Regions from separate parts of the Stenotrophomonas genospecies 3 genome, predicted to be linked through region 1. Evidence: predicted binding sites of a transcription regulator. Region 1 holds the regulator's gene; each other region holds the start of a gene.
The links. The regulator HrcA, encoded in region 1, represses chaperone genes, less so after heat shock. The targets are predictions, from matches to a motif close to TTNGCACTCNNNNNNNNNGAGTGCNAA.
Positions count from the first base shown of each region.

Region 2: a site for HrcA is predicted at 3,799-3,825, ahead of rpoH (RNA polymerase sigma factor RpoH). Genes of this name have one in related genera too.
Region 3: a site for HrcA is predicted at 1,686-1,712, ahead of ACX9OT_RS02375 (co-chaperone GroES). Genes of this name have one in related genera too.

Region 1 covers NZ_JBTMUR010000022.1:26,840-31,683, reverse strand. Annotated here, with positions in the region: gene dnaK (molecular chaperone DnaK) at 1-552, opposite strand, end outside; gene grpE (nucleotide exchange factor GrpE) at 735-1,250, opposite strand; gene hrcA (heat-inducible transcriptional repressor HrcA) at 1,314-2,378, opposite strand; gene recN (DNA repair protein RecN) at 2,494-4,155, shown strand; gene ACX9OT_RS20750 (LysR family transcriptional regulator) at 4,277-4,844, opposite strand, start outside.
Region 2 covers NZ_JBTMUR010000013.1:114,602-119,445, forward strand. Annotated here, with positions in the region: gene ACX9OT_RS17375 (serine hydrolase domain-containing protein) at 1-1,432, opposite strand, end outside; gene ACX9OT_RS17380 (M56 family metallopeptidase) at 1,563-3,089, opposite strand; gene ACX9OT_RS17385 (BlaI/MecI/CopY family transcriptional regulator) at 3,086-3,478, opposite strand; gene rpoH (RNA polymerase sigma factor RpoH) at 3,837-4,712, shown strand.
Region 3 covers NZ_JBTMUR010000001.1:524,044-528,887, reverse strand. Annotated here, with positions in the region: gene ACX9OT_RS02380 (endonuclease) at 1-1,446, opposite strand, end outside; gene ACX9OT_RS02375 (co-chaperone GroES) at 1,759-2,046, shown strand; gene groL (chaperonin GroEL) at 2,128-3,777, shown strand; gene ACX9OT_RS02365 (LysR substrate-binding domain-containing protein) at 3,866-4,789, opposite strand.

The DNA of each region.
Region 1 (4,844 bases):
CTTGTCCAGGCCATACGCCAGCGCGGCCGCGGTCGGCTCGTTGATGATGCGCTTGACGTCCAGCCCGGCGATGCGGCCGGCGTCCTTGGTTGCCTGGCGCTGGCTGTCGTTGAAGTAGGCCGGCACGGTGATGACCGCTTCGGTGACATTCTCACCGAGGAAGTCCTCGGCGGTCTTCTTCATCTTTTCCAGCACCTTGGCCGAGATTTCCTGCGGAGCCATCTTCTTGCCGTCGCTGGTGGCCACCCAGGCGTCGCCATTGTCATGGGCCAGGATGCTGTACGGGACGTGCGCGATGTCCTTCTGCACTTCGGCGTCGGTGAACTTGCGGCCGATCAGGCGCTTCACCGCGTAGAAGGTGTTCTTCGGGTTGGTCACGGCCTGGCGCTTGGCCGAGGCACCGACCAGAACTTCGCCGTCCTTGGTGTAGGCGACGATCGACGGGGTGGTGCGATCGCCTTCCGAATTCTCGATGACGCGGGCCTTGCCGCCGTCCATGATCGCCACGCACGAGTTGGTGGTGCCGAGGTCGATACCAATGATCTTGCCCATGGGGGAGACTCCTGAGGATGCTTGTTGGTGTCAGTCCGGCCGTTCGGCCGGTGGATGAATACGATGTGGGGGAGGCTCGTGGAACATTCAAGCCGTCTCCCGAACGCTGTGTTCAGCGCCTGGAAAACCTTGCCAGGCATGGCCTGGCACAACCGGGACCGGGCAAAGCCCGGCCCGGCCGATCAATCGGCGGCCACCACCACCAGCGCCGGCCGCAGCAGGCGCTCGTTGAGCAGGTAGCCCTTCTGGAACACGGTCACCACGCTGCCCGGGGCGGCGCCCGGCGTCGGCACCTGGCTGATAGCCTGGTGGTGTTCCGGGTTGAACGGCTGGCCGATCGGGTCCAGCAGGACCAGTCCGTTGTCGGCGGCCACCTTCAGCAGCTGCTTGTAGGTCAGCTCCAGGCCTTCGCGCAGCGGGTGCGGGTCGTCGCCGGCGGCCTTCAGGCCGGCATCCAGGCTGTCGAACACGGGGAGCAGATCGCCCAGCAGCTTCTCGTTGGCGAACTTGCGGGCCTGTTCGATGTCACGGGCAACGCGCTTGCGCTGGTTCTCCAGGTCGGCGCGCTCACGCAGGGCATCGGCCTTGACCTGTTCGATTTCGGCGCGCAGGCGCTCGACTTCGTCGTTGACGCCGGCGGTGGCGGCCGCATCGGCGGCACTCTGCTGGGATTCGATATCTGGCTGTTCGTGGTTCATGTCTGGGTCCCTGGCGGTCAATCTCCGCCTCCACCCACCCTAGTGTGGGCGGGATGCTGCGTTTCAAGCGTCGGATGTTCCCGGCGGGCGGCCGGCTGGCGAAAACGCCGCGCCCAGTACATCGGCGGTAGCCTGGACCAGCGGGATCACGCGGTCGTAGGCCATCCGCTTGGGGCCGATCACCCCCAGCACGCCCAGCACCTGGCCATTGGCCGTGTAAGGGGCAGTGACCAGCGAGACGCCCTGCAGCGGTATCATCCCGGTCTCCTCGCCGATGAAGATGCGCACGCCGGGCGCCTGGATGGTCCGCTCCAGCAGCTGCAGGATCTCGCGCTTGCTGGAGAACAGCTCGAACAGCTCGCGCAGGCGCTCCAGGTCGGACAGGTCCTGCACCCCCATCAGGCGGGTCTGGCCCGCCACCAGCATGTCGTCGGCAGCCGGCTGCAGGGCCTGTTCGGCCAGCTCGATGCTGTGCGCCAGCAGCTGTTCCAGCTCGGAGCGGGCATCGCGCAGTTCCAGCAGCAGTCGGGTGCGGATCTCGGCCATCGGCAGGCCGGCGAAATGGGCATTGAGATAGTTGGCCACCTGCTCCAACTGGCCCGGCGCGAACTCCTGGCGGGTCTCGATGACCCGGTTCTGCACCTCGTTGTCGGCAAACACCAGGATCGCCAGCACCCGGCGCCCGTCCAGCGCCACGAAGTCGATCTGGCGGAAGGCGAACTGCTCGCGTCGCGGCGCGCTGACCACGCCGACGAAGTGGCTCATCGCCGACAGCAGCTCCGAGGCGCTGCCGAGCAGGGCCTGGGTGCTGCCGCCGCCAGCCAGTTCCTGGCGCAACCGGGCCAGCTCGCCTTCGCTCGGCGGCTGCATCTGCAGCAGGCTGTCGACGAAGACCCGGTAGCCATGTGCGGTCGGGACGCGCCCGGCGGAGGTGTGCGGCGAGGCCAGCAGCCCCAGGTCTTCCAGGTCACCCAGAATGTTGCGGATGGTGGCCGGACTGACCTCCAGCCCGGCCACGCGCGCCAGCGTCTGCGAGCCGACCGGCTCGCCGTCCTGGATGTAACGCGCGATCAGCGTGCGCAGCAGATGGCGCGCACGCGGGGCAAGCTGGTCGGGAGAACCGTGCATGGAATCAACCTGTGAGACACGGACACTAGATAATGGCGGCGCATCACCTTGGCAAGTCATTGGACCTCCCTCGCCCGCGTGCTAGCGTTGCGCGGCTGCTGATACCCCCTTACCCATGCTCAGACATCTTTCGATCAAGGATTTCGCCGTCGTCCGCGCCACCGAACTGGAGTTCGGGCCAGGCATGACCGTGGTTTCAGGCGAGACCGGCGCCGGCAAGTCGCTGATGGTCGACGCGCTGGGCTTCCTGTCCGGCCTGCGTGCCGACAGTGGCGTGGTCCGCCACGGCGCTGCGCGCGCCGAACTTTCCGCCGAGTTCGCGCTGGAGCAGCTGCAGGCCGCGCGCCAGTGGCTGGCCGACAACGAGCTGGACGACGAGGAACAGTGCCAGCTGCGCCGCGTGATCCGCGCCGATGGCGGTTCGCGGGCGTGGATCAATGGCCGCCCGGTGACCCTGGCCCAGCTGGGCGACCTGGCCTCGCTGCTGGTGGAGATCCACGGCCAGCACGAACAGCAGGCCCTGCTGACGCGCCCGTCGCAGCTGGCCCTGCTGGATGCCTATGCCGGCAACGAGAACGAGCGCCGCCAGGTGCGCCGCGCCGCCGCGGCCTGGCAGGCTCTGGTCGATGAATCGCTGGCGCTGTCGCAACAGGGCGACGTCAGTGACCGGATCGGCTTCCTGGAGCACCAGCTGCGCGAACTGGACCGCGAAGATCTGGAACCGGAGTCGATCGTCGCACTCGGTGCCAGCCACCGCCGCCAGGCCCACGCCAGCGCCCTGCTGAGCGCCTGCCAGGCGGCCAGCAACCAGCTCAATGGCGACGACGGCAGTTCCGCGCTGGACCTGCTGCAGCAGGTGCGCCACGAGCTGTCGCGCCTGATCGAACACGACCCGCGCCTGGGCGAGGTGGACGGCCTGATCGAGAACGCCTCGATCCAGCTGCACGAAGCCCTGTCGCTGCTGGACCGCGTGCATGACGACCTCGACGCCGACCCGGAGCAGTTCGAGGAGAACGAGCGTCGTCTCGGCCGCCTGCACGACCTGGCCCGCAAGCACCGCGTGCCGATGGACGAGCTGGGCGCGCAGCGCGAGCGCATGCATGCCGAAGTGGAACAGCTGCGCGGCGCCGACGAACGCCTGCAGCGCCTGGCCGGCGAAATCGACAAGGCCGCTGCGGCCTGGCGCGTACAGGCCGAGGTGCTGACCGCCAGCCGTCGCAGCGCCGCTGCCGAACTGTCGGCCACCACCACCGGCATCATCGCCGAGCTCGGCATGGGCGGCGGCCAGTTCCTGATCGAGCTGGAGCCACAGGACGCCGGCAAGCCCGATCCGCAGGGTGCCGAACGCGTGGAATTCCTGGTCGCGGCCAACGCCGGCCAGCCGCCGCGCGCCCTGCGCAAGGTCGCCTCGGGCGGTGAACTGTCACGTATCTCGCTGGCCATTGAAGTGGCTGCGCTGGACCTGGATGCGGTGCCGACCATGGTGTTCGACGAGGTCGACTCCGGCATCGGCGGTGCAGTGGCTGACATTGTCGGCCAGAAGCTGCGCGCGCTCGGCGAGAAGCGCCAGGTGCTGTGCGTGACCCACCTGCCGCAGGTCGCCTCCAAGGGCCACGCGCATTACCGGGTCAGCAAGGCGCCGGTGGAAGGCATGACCCAGAGCGCGGTGGAAAAGCTGGACAGCAAGGCGCGCGAGGAAGAGCTGGCGCGCATGCTCGGCGGCGTGGAAGTGAGCAAGGAAGCGCGCGCCGCCGCCCGCAAGCTGCTGCAGGTCTGAGGCCTGTTCGCGGTTATCCACGCATGGCGTGGATCTACAACGCGCGAGGTAGTGCCGGCCGCTGGCCGGCAACCCAACACAGGTGAACGAAGATCATGAGGTTGCCGGCCAGCGGTCGGCACTACCCCCGTGGCCGCGCCAGATCCACCGTTTCCACCAGGAAATCGAGGAAGGCGCGCACCCGCAGCGGCAGGTAGCCACCCTGCCCCAGGAACACCGCATGGACCTCTTCCAGGTCACCGGGATTGGCCTCTTCCAGCACCGGCAGCAGGCGTCCGGCGGCGATGTCCTCCTGCACCTGGTAGGTCGCCAGCCGCGCCAGGCCCAACCCGCCCAGCACCAGCTGCCGCAGCGCGTTGCCATTGCTGGCGCGGGCATTGCCACTGGGCAGCACCATCCGCTCGCGTCCGTCCTGCAGCAGCGGCCAGCCCTGCATCGCACGCGCATGGCCGATGTCCAGACGGTTGTGCGACATCAACTCCTCAGCGTTGCGCGGCAGTCCATGCCGCTGCGCGTAGGCTGGCGCGGCCACGATCATCATCCGCGTCGCACCCAGCCGTCGCGCCACCAGGCTGGAACTCTTCAGCGGGCCGGCCCGCACCGCCACGTCGGTGCGCTGCTCAAGCAGGTCGATCACCTCGTCGTTCAAGGTCAGATCCACCCCCACCTGCGGATTGCGCTCCAGGAAT
Region 2 (4,844 bases), on a different contig from region 1:
ACAGCAGTTCCGCCCCCGCACTGCCTGCCAGGAAGCGGACGGGCGTCAGCGCCTGCAGCGCGACCGGTGCATCACGCCCGGGCAGGCGCAACTGCAGTCCAGCATCGACCGCCTGCACGTCCAGGGTCGTGACGTCGAACCAATCGGCCAGGCCGCTGCGCAGATCCATGGGCAGGGTGTCATCGAGTACGAAGCGACCGCTGAAGCGCGGATAGCCCTCCGCCAGCAATGCAGGATCCAGCGTGCGGATGACCGGCTTGGCGTTGTGGCCGAGCGCATCGGACAGGGCATTGCGGATCTCCCCACGCAGCGCGGGGCCGTTGTCGCCATTGGTCAGGATGACGAATCCATCGCCGCTCTCCGGGTAGCCTTCGATGCCGGCGTGATAGCTGTCATTGCTGCCATTGTGGAAGAAGCGGCGACTGGCACCGGTGCCGGCCAGCTCCGGTCCCAGGCCACGACCGGCCGGCGCCACTTCGCTGACCATCTGCAGGGCCAATGACTGCGGCAGCCATCCATCCTTCGTGCGGATGCTGCGCAGCAGGGCCGCGACGAACAGGCCCATGTCGTTGGCGCTGGTCCACAGCCCGGACGCCGCCTGTTCCGGAAAGCTCTGCCAGCCGCGTGGCAGGGCCTCCGGCAGGCCTTTGTTGTCGTGCGCATGGGCAACGTTGCCGTAGCCGGCAGGCAAGGGGTTCTGGTACGTGCTGCGGGACATGCCCAGTGGCGCGAACACCTCGCGACGTGCGACGTCAGCGAATGCTCTGCCCGTCAGGTCTTCGATCGCCAGCTGCACCACCGTGTAGCCGCCACCGGAATAGTCGACCTGCTGGCCGGGTGCGTGGATCAGGCGTATCGGTTCATTCTTTGCAGGCGCCAGTCCATCCAGTGTCTGCAGCAGGGTCGGCAAGCGCTCGGCGGGCTGGTAGTCCTGGAAGCCATGCACGTTGAAGCCGGCGGTGTGCGAGAGCAGCATGCGCAGGTTGATCGGCGGGTGCAGTCCCTGCGCATCGGCAGGCACATGCCAGCGGTGCAGGCGGGGATCGATGTTCTCCTCCAGCGAGACCTTGCCGGCAGCAACCAGCTTCAGGGTGGTCGCCGCAGCGCCCATCTTGCTGACCGAGCCCACCGAGAACACGGTATCGGCATCCACCGCGTCGCGCGTGCCTGCCTGGCGCAGGCCGTACCCGGCGGCGTACACCACCTTGCCATCGCGGATCACCGCAACGGCGGCACCCGGCACCTTGTAATGGGCAAGGCGTTCCTCGATCGACCACTGCGGCAGCGCCGCGCCCAGCTGCGCGGTGCTGGGGCGCAGGCCGTGGGCCATTGCCTGGGCAAAGCGCGCGGCGTCTTCTGCGCTGGCGTCAGTGGCCATCACGTGGAACGGGGTCAGGCAGACCAGCAGCGAACACAGCAACAGGCGGTTCATCATCGACATCCTTGCGGGAGTGGAAGAGGGTTGGGATCGGCGCAGGCGTTGCCACGCACGCCTGCCGCGTCCGATCGTTGCGGGTGGAACAGGTTGCCGCCGCAGCGCAGAAGGCGATGCGGCGGCGGAGTCAGCGTCGTTCGCGGCGGGCGCCCTGCGTCAGCAGGTAATCGCGTACGGCCGCGGTGCCGGCCTGGTTCAACGGTGTCCGCCAGCGGCCCAGCCAGCCGTCGGCTTCCACCCCCAGGTTGATATCGGCGCCGTGCGCGAGCAGGTACTGCACGGTGACCAGATGCCCTTCGCGCGAGGCATTGATCAGCGGCGTCTCGTCATAGGTCACGACCCGGTTGACGTCTGCACCGGCCTGCACCAGCTGCTCGACGATGGGTTGCAGGCCCAGCGCGGAGGCGACGATCAACGGATTGCCTTCGCCCAGCGCAGCGCGATCAGGGTCGGCTCCCAGCTGCAGCAGGGCGTCGACCATCACCGGATCGCGTGCGCGGATGGCCTGGATCAGCGCCGTGCCATCGCCGAGCACGCGCGCATCGAGATCGACGCCCGCCACCGCCAACGCGTGGACCTGCGCGAGGTCATGCGTGCTGGCGGCCTGGAGCAGAGTGTTGACGCGCGTATCGGAGGTGCTGGCCGCTGGTGAGGCCAGTCGTGGTGAGACAGCCACCGCGGTGCCGACGCAGGCCAGCAGAAGCAGCAGGCCCAGCATCAACAGACTGCGGCGCCGAGGGGCGTACGACGGGGCGTCCAGCAGTTGGTCGATGCGCTGCGCCAGCTGGCTGCGTGCACTGAACATGCCCAGTGCAAGCGTCGGCGCCTCTTCGCGCAGGGCCTGAAGCTGTTCGATACCGGCCAGCAGCGAGCCTGCATAGTCCAGCGGTTCGCGTGCCTGCATCGCAGCGCGTGCATCACAGGCCATTTCGCGCAGTAGCGCCAGGCGTGCCTGGGCAAGGTGCAGGAGTGGATTCCACCAGAACAGTGCTGTTCCCGCCCGCAGCAGCGTGCTTGTCCACAGATCGCGTCGATGCAGGTGTGCAACCTCGTGGCGGACGATGTCGCGCAGCACGTTGTTGTCCAGCCGTGCCAGCAAGGGGCGGGGCAGCAGGATCTGCGGGCGCCACAGGCCGACCACCATCGGCCCGTCGACGGCGCAGGTGGCGATCGTCACGTGGGCGGGCACGATGTCGGCCAGGGCCGCGCGCAGTCCGGCGGACGCCGGTTGTGCCAGCCGCCGCAGCCGGCGCGCGTGCAGCATCGCGTCCAGCAGGCGCATGCCCAGCCACAGGGTGCCCAGCAGCCACACCACTGCAAGCACTGTCGGCAGGGTCTTCGGTAGTTCGACGTAATAGATGTCGGGCTGCCGTCCAGCTTCGAAGATGGCCTCTCCCGCCGTTGCGCCTTCGCCGGGCAGGGGGTGGAACGCGGCGGCGGGCGGTGCCGGTGCAGGCAGGGTGGTCGACCAGCCCGGCAGGAAGGCGCTGAGCGGCAACAGCAGGGCTGCTGCCATCGCGGCGGTCAGCAGCCAGGAGCGCTGTTCGGCACTGAGGGCCCGCCGCCGTGCCAGCCACAGCGCGGGCAGCAGCACAACGGCAGACAACAGCAACTGCCGAAGGCCCAGTGCCATCGCCATGTCGATGAGGTTCATTCCTTCCTCCCGGCCCTGGCATCGCTGATGCGCTGCTGCAGTGCCTGCAGTTCGTTGCGGTCGATTTCGCGTTCGTCCACCAGGTGCTGTGCCAACACGTTTGGTGAGCCGTCGAAGAACTGATGCAGCAGATGGTCGAGCGCTTGCCGGCGGGCCTGCTCGCGGCTGAGCGTGGCGTGATAGATGTAGGCGCGACCTTCCTGGCGATGACTGACAAAGCCTTTCTTCGCCAGCACGTTGAACATGGTCAGCACCGTGGTGTACGCAACCGGCTTGTGTTCGCCGAGCACATCGGCCACTTCGCGCACGGAGGCTTCGCCCTTGTCCCAGAGGATGTCGAGGATGGCCTGCTCGGCCGGGGTGGGAGTCTGGGAGGCGGGGCGGGCCATGCGCATCTACGTATGAATTAGTTGATGCATCGGAGCATGCTGCCGCATGGCTGTCAACGGGTTTTTTAGTAGTAAAACATCGAGCCTGTGGCGCGCGGGGCTGAACATCTGGCAACATCCCCGCCCCTGAATGCGCCTCCAGGCCTACCCGTTCAGCTCCGCTTGACCGGAATCGGCCGGTTTCCGGTAGGTAATTGCTTGAATTCCAAGGGATTGTGAATCCCGAAAAGCGCGCTCGCCACTGTCATCAAATCGCGCTACGGTAGGGCTCTGTTTGGGACCAGTGTTGCATCAATAGGATGCTGGAACTTTTTCCTCCTTTAGCAGTCCAAATCCCGGACTGCTAAGATGGGTGCCTATGAGCCAGAACACCTCTACTGCCCTTGTGGCAAACAATCTCCCGATTCCCAGTGCGCTCGGTTCGCTGGACGCCTACATCGGTGCCGTGCACCAGATCCCGGTGCTGTCGGTCGATGACGAACAGGACCTGGCCCGTCGCTTCCGCGACGGCAACGATCTGGACGCCGCGCGCGAACTGGTGCATTCGCACCTGCGCTTCGTGGTGCACGTGGCCCGCGGCTACAACGGCTACGGCCTCGCCCTGGGCGACCTGATCCAGGAAGGCAACATCGGCCTGATGAAGGCGGTCAAGCGCTTCGACCCCGAAATGGGCGTGCGCCTGGTGTCCTTCGCCGTGCACTGGATCCGTGCCGAGATGCACGAGTTCATCCTGAAGAACTGGCGCATCGTGAAGGTCGCCACCACCAAGGCGCAGCGCAAGCTGTTCTTCAACCTGCGCAAGTCGAAGACGCGCCTGGGCTGGATGAACGCGGCCGAAGTGAGCGCGGTGGCCAAGGACCTGAACGTGTCCGAGCGCGAGGTCATGGAAATGGAGTCGCGCCTGTCCGGTCGCGATATCGGTTTCGATGCGCCGACCGACGAGGACAACGAACACGCGCCGCCGTCTCCGGCTGCGTTCCTGGTCGCCAACGACGAAGACCCGTCGATGGCCTACGAGCGTGCCGACAGCGAAGACAACCAGATGCAGCTGCTGCGCGAAGGCCTGGCCGAGCTGGATGCCCGTTCGCGCGACATCATCCGCCGTCGCTGGCTGGATGCCGACAGCAAGGTGACGCTGCAGGAACTGGCTGACGAGTACGGCGTATCGGCCGAGCGCATCCGCCAGGTTGAAGCGAACGCGCTGAAGAAGATGAAGGCGCTGTTCACCGCGTAAGGCGGGATGGCGTTGAAGCAATGAAAAGGCCCGGCATTGCCGGGCCTTTTCTTTTTGGTGGCGTTCTCATCCACGCATGGCGTGGCTCTACTCTGACGCCGGGGCGGTGGTTGCGCCGACCGGGTCATGCGC
Region 3 (4,844 bases), on a different contig from region 1:
CTCGAAGGTGCCGGTGTTGCCGTCCGGCGTGCGCACCCAGTTGGAGTTGCCCGGGTAGCCGCCGCTGCCGCCGCCCTGGCCGTTGTTGGCCTCGGTGGCGCGTTCGCCGCAGTTGGCGTCGCACTTGCCGAACGGCTTGTTGCCACGGTCGGCGTTCCACTGCGCGTCGGTCAGGTACAGCATGTGGGTGTCGGTGTACGGCGCGTACGGCAGGCCCTTGTCGCCGGTGGTGCTGGCAAAGCCCAGCGAGTTCGGCCAGGTGTGCTCGCGGTTGTACTTCAGGCCGCCGCCGCTGCCGGCGCGGTCGGTCACCTTGGCGTAGCTGCGGTTGCGGTACGCATCCAGGATCCTGCCGCTGTTGTTCGGATCCTCGTCGGCGATTTCCAGGATGGTCCAGGTGCTGGTGCCCGAGCCGCTGTACGGGTAGGCGGTGTGGCCCTTGATGGTGGCGTGCAGCGAGCAGCGCAGCTGGCTGGGGCTGCTGGTATTGACCTTGGAGTAGTAACCGGCCGGCACGCCCGGGTTGCCCGGGTCCGGATTGCCGCCGGTGCTGGCCACGGTGAAGGCGATGCGGCTGTCGGCGGCGGGGTGCGCCCCCTGCAGGTCGGTGATGCGCGCGGCGCGGATGTCGAAGCGGCAGGCTTCACCGGCCACCAGCGCGGTGTTGGTGGACAGCTTCACGCTGCGGCCGCTGGCCGGGTAGGTCAGCGGCACGATGCCGGAGGTACCGCAGCTCAGCGCGAACGCGCCGCTGGCCAGGTTCACCGTCTCGCTGAACACCACTTCCAGATCGGCCGCGGCCGGGAAGGTGCTGCTGCCCTGCGCCGGGGTGGTGGTGGACACCGACGGCGGCGTGTTCGGGCCCGGGGTGCCGCCGCCGCTGAAGGTCTGGCCGTTGTTGCAGCTGCCGAAGGTCTGCCTGGCCGACTCGGCCCAGGTGAAGTGGGCGTACTGGCTGCCGCTGCCGGTCAGCTGCAGCGAGGTGCCGGGGGCCGTGCTGTTGGTCTCGGCCACCGGAATGTTCTGGCTGGTCATGCCGGCGGCAGGGCCACCGGAGGCGGTGATGGCGCCCTCGTAGCTGAGGAACTGGACCACCTTGCCGCTGGCGTCGACCAGGGCGATGCCGTCGTTCGGGCCGTTCTGGATGCCGTTGGTCGGGTAGTTGACCACGGCGATGCTGGCGCTGCCGCAACCGGCGGCGGTGCCGGCCGGGACCGGGTTGTTGGCGTAGACCGTGGCGGCCGAAGGATTGCTGCCGTTGTAGAGGTAGAGGCGGTAGCCGGACAGGTCTTCACCTGCGGTAGCGACCACTTCGATGACTTCGCCGACGTCACCGGCGGCGGTGCTGTCGTCGTAGTGCAGTTCATTGATGAAGACCTCGGCCTGGGCCGGCGCCGCGGCCAGTGCCAGCAGGCAGGCGGCGGCAAGCGGGGACAGCAATCGCATCGACTACTCCTTGTGATTGGGAATGCCTGACCGAGCCTAAGGCCGATCCAGTGACACTTTGTCGTAAATGAACGTCAGATATCTGACAGTGCGACGCTTGTCACCGAAATTGTCCAGGACCGACGCCGTGGCCGAGGCGCGCGGGTGGAAAAAATTTTTTCATTCCGCCCTTGAAAGGGGGCGGCGCGGCTCCATCTCTGCCCTGCTCCCGACGTTGTCGGGTTTCTTCACGTGCGGTTCTGGCACTCGCCTGGGGTGAGTGCTAACATCGCCGGACTTTTTTAGACCAATCAATCACTTAAGAGGTCTCCTATGAGCATCAAGCCGCTGCACGACCGCGTTGTGGTCAAGCCGATCGAAGCCGACGAAATCTCCGCCGGTGGCATCGTCATCCCCGACTCGGCCAAGGAAAAGTCCACCAAGGGTGAGGTCGTGGCCGTCGGCCCGGGCAAGCCGCTGGACAACGGCAACGTGCGCGCGCCGTCGCTGAAGGTCGGCGACAAGGTCATCTATGGCCAGTACGCCGGCAGCTCGTACAAGAGCGAAGGCGTCGAATACAAGGTCCTGCGCGAAGACGACGTGCTCGCCGTCATCGGCTGAGCCTCGGCGCGACCTGTTTCAACCTGATCCCAAACTCCCAGCCGCCGGGCATCGTCCGGCGCTACCAATGAGGTAAATGCAATGGCTGCCAAGGATATTCGTTTCGGTGAAGACGCCCGTTCGCGCATGGTGCGCGGCGTCAACGTTCTCGCCAATGCCGTCAAGGCCACCCTGGGCCCGAAGGGCCGCAACGTCGTGCTGGAAAAGAGCTTCGGCGCCCCGACCATCACCAAGGACGGCGTCTCCGTCGCCAAGGAAATCGAACTGGCTGACAAGTTCGAGAACATGGGCGCGCAGATGGTGAAGGAAGTTGCTTCGCGCACCAACGACGATGCCGGCGACGGCACCACCACCGCCACCGTGCTGGCCCAGGCCCTGATCCGCGAAGGCGCCAAGGCCGTTGCCGCCGGCATGAACCCGATGGACCTCAAGCGCGGTATCGACAAGGCCGTTTCGGCCGCCGTCGCCGAGCTGAAGAACATCTCCAAGCCGACCGCCGACGACAAGGCGATCGCCCAGGTCGGTACCATCTCGGCCAACTCGGACGAGTCGATCGGCCAGATCATCGCTGACGCGATGAAGGAAGTCGGCAAGGAAGGCGTCATCACCGTTGAAGAAGGCTCGGGCCTGGACAACGAGCTGGACGTGGTCAAGGGCATGCAGTTCGACCGCGGCTACCTGTCGCCGTACTTCATCAACAACCAGCAGTCGCAGACCGCTGACCTGGATGACCCGTTCATCCTGCTGCACGACAAGAAGATCTCCAACGTCCGTGACCTGCTGCCGGTGCTGGAAGGCGTCGCCAAGGCCGGCAAGCCGCTGCTGATCGTGGCCGAGGAAGTTGAAGGCGAAGCGCTGGCCACCCTGGTCGTCAACACCATCCGTGGCATCGTCAAGGTCGTGGCCGTCAAGGCGCCGGGCTTCGGCGACCGTCGCAAGGCGATGCTGGAAGACATGGCCGTGCTGACCGGCGGCACCGTGATCTCCGAAGAAGTCGGCCTGTCGCTGGAGAAGGCCACCATCAAGGACCTGGGCCGCGCCAAGAAGGTGCAGGTCTCCAAGGAGAACACCACCATCATCGACGGCGTCGGCGACAAGGCCAACGTTGATGCACGCGTGGCGCAGATCAAGACCCAGATCCAGGACACCTCCTCGGATTACGACCGCGAGAAGCTGCAGGAACGCGTGGCCAAGCTGGCCGGCGGTGTTGCCGTGATCAAGGTCGGCGCCTCGACCGAAATCGAAATGAAGGAAAAGAAGGATCGCGTCGACGACGCCCTGCACGCCACCCGTGCGGCCGTTGAAGAAGGCGTGGTTCCGGGCGGCGGCGTTGCCCTGGTCCGCGCGATCACCGCGCTGGCCGGCCTGAAGGGCGCCAACGAAGACCAGAACCACGGCATCCAGATCGCCCTGCGTGCGATGGAAGCCCCGCTGCGCGAGATCGTTGCCAACGCCGGTGACGAGCCGTCGGTCATCATCAACAAGGTCAAGGAAGGCACCGGCAGCTTCGGCTACAACGCCGCCACCGGCGAGTTCGGCGACATGCTGCAGTTCGGCATCCTGGACCCGACCAAGGTGACCCGTTCGGCGCTGCAGAACGCGGCCTCGATCGCTGGCCTGATGATCACCACCGAAGCCATGGTTGCCGAAGCTCCGAAGAAGGACGAGCCGGCCATGGGTGGCGCCGGTGGCATGGGCGGCATGGGTGGCATGGGCGGCATGGACTTCTAAGTCCCCGCATTCGCACCGCAATGAAAAACCCCGCTGCAAGGCGGGGTTTTTTTGTGGCCGGCTGCAATGGCATCGCTTTTCGAGCGGCTTATCCTGCGTCCTGCAGGGTGTGTGTGCCTGCTGCCTGCGGCGTCATCAATGCTGCATGCAACCAGGTCATGAAAGCAGGTATCGCCGCGTTGGCCTCGCCGTCCGCACGCGTCACCGCGTAGTAGGCAAAGGCCTGTGGCCAGGGCTGGTCGATCACCACCTGCAGCCGGCCATTGGCGAGTTCTTCGGCCGCGTGGATGTCGCGCACCAGGGCGATGCCTTGCCCGGCCACCGCCGCGCGGATCAGCAACAGGTCGTCATCGAACGCAGGGCCGCGCTCCAGTCGTTCATCGACGGGTAGATCCAGTGCCTGGAACCACAGCCGCCAGTCGCTGCGGTCGGCGTCCTGCAGCAGCGGCAGCTGCAGGCAATCCTGCACCGTACCCACGGCAGGCGCGCTGGCCAGCAGCGCAGGGCTGGCCACCGGCAGCAGTACCGGCGCCAGAAGATGCTCGGCATGCAGGCCAGGGTAGCGGCCCAGTCCATGACGGATCGCGATGTCCACCCCCTCGCGGCGCAGGTCGACCAACGCCGCGCTCGAGTCCAGCTGCACGTCCACCTGCGGATGCAACGCACTGAACCGGCCCAGTCGCGGCGCCAACCACTGTGCGGCGAAGCTCGGTGCCGCGCTGATGCGTAGCGTGCACCGGGTTTCCCAGCGTTCGAGTGTCTGCAGGCTCTGTGCGATCTGATCGAAGGCCTGCAGCAGCTCCGGATACACGCGCGCGCCGGCTGCACTGAGCACCACGCCATGCCGGGTGCGGTCGAACAGGCTCACGCCCAGCCGCTCCTGCAGCTGTCGAAGCTGCTGGCTGATTGCACCAGGTGTCACCCCCATCGCATCGGCGGCGGCGGTCAGGCTGCCATGTCGGCCGGTTTCAACGAAGGCCCGCAGGCCCAGCAGCGGCAGCACCGCACCCATCTCCACTCTCCTGTAACCGCGTCGGCACGCGCCGCGCTGCGACAGCATATCGACC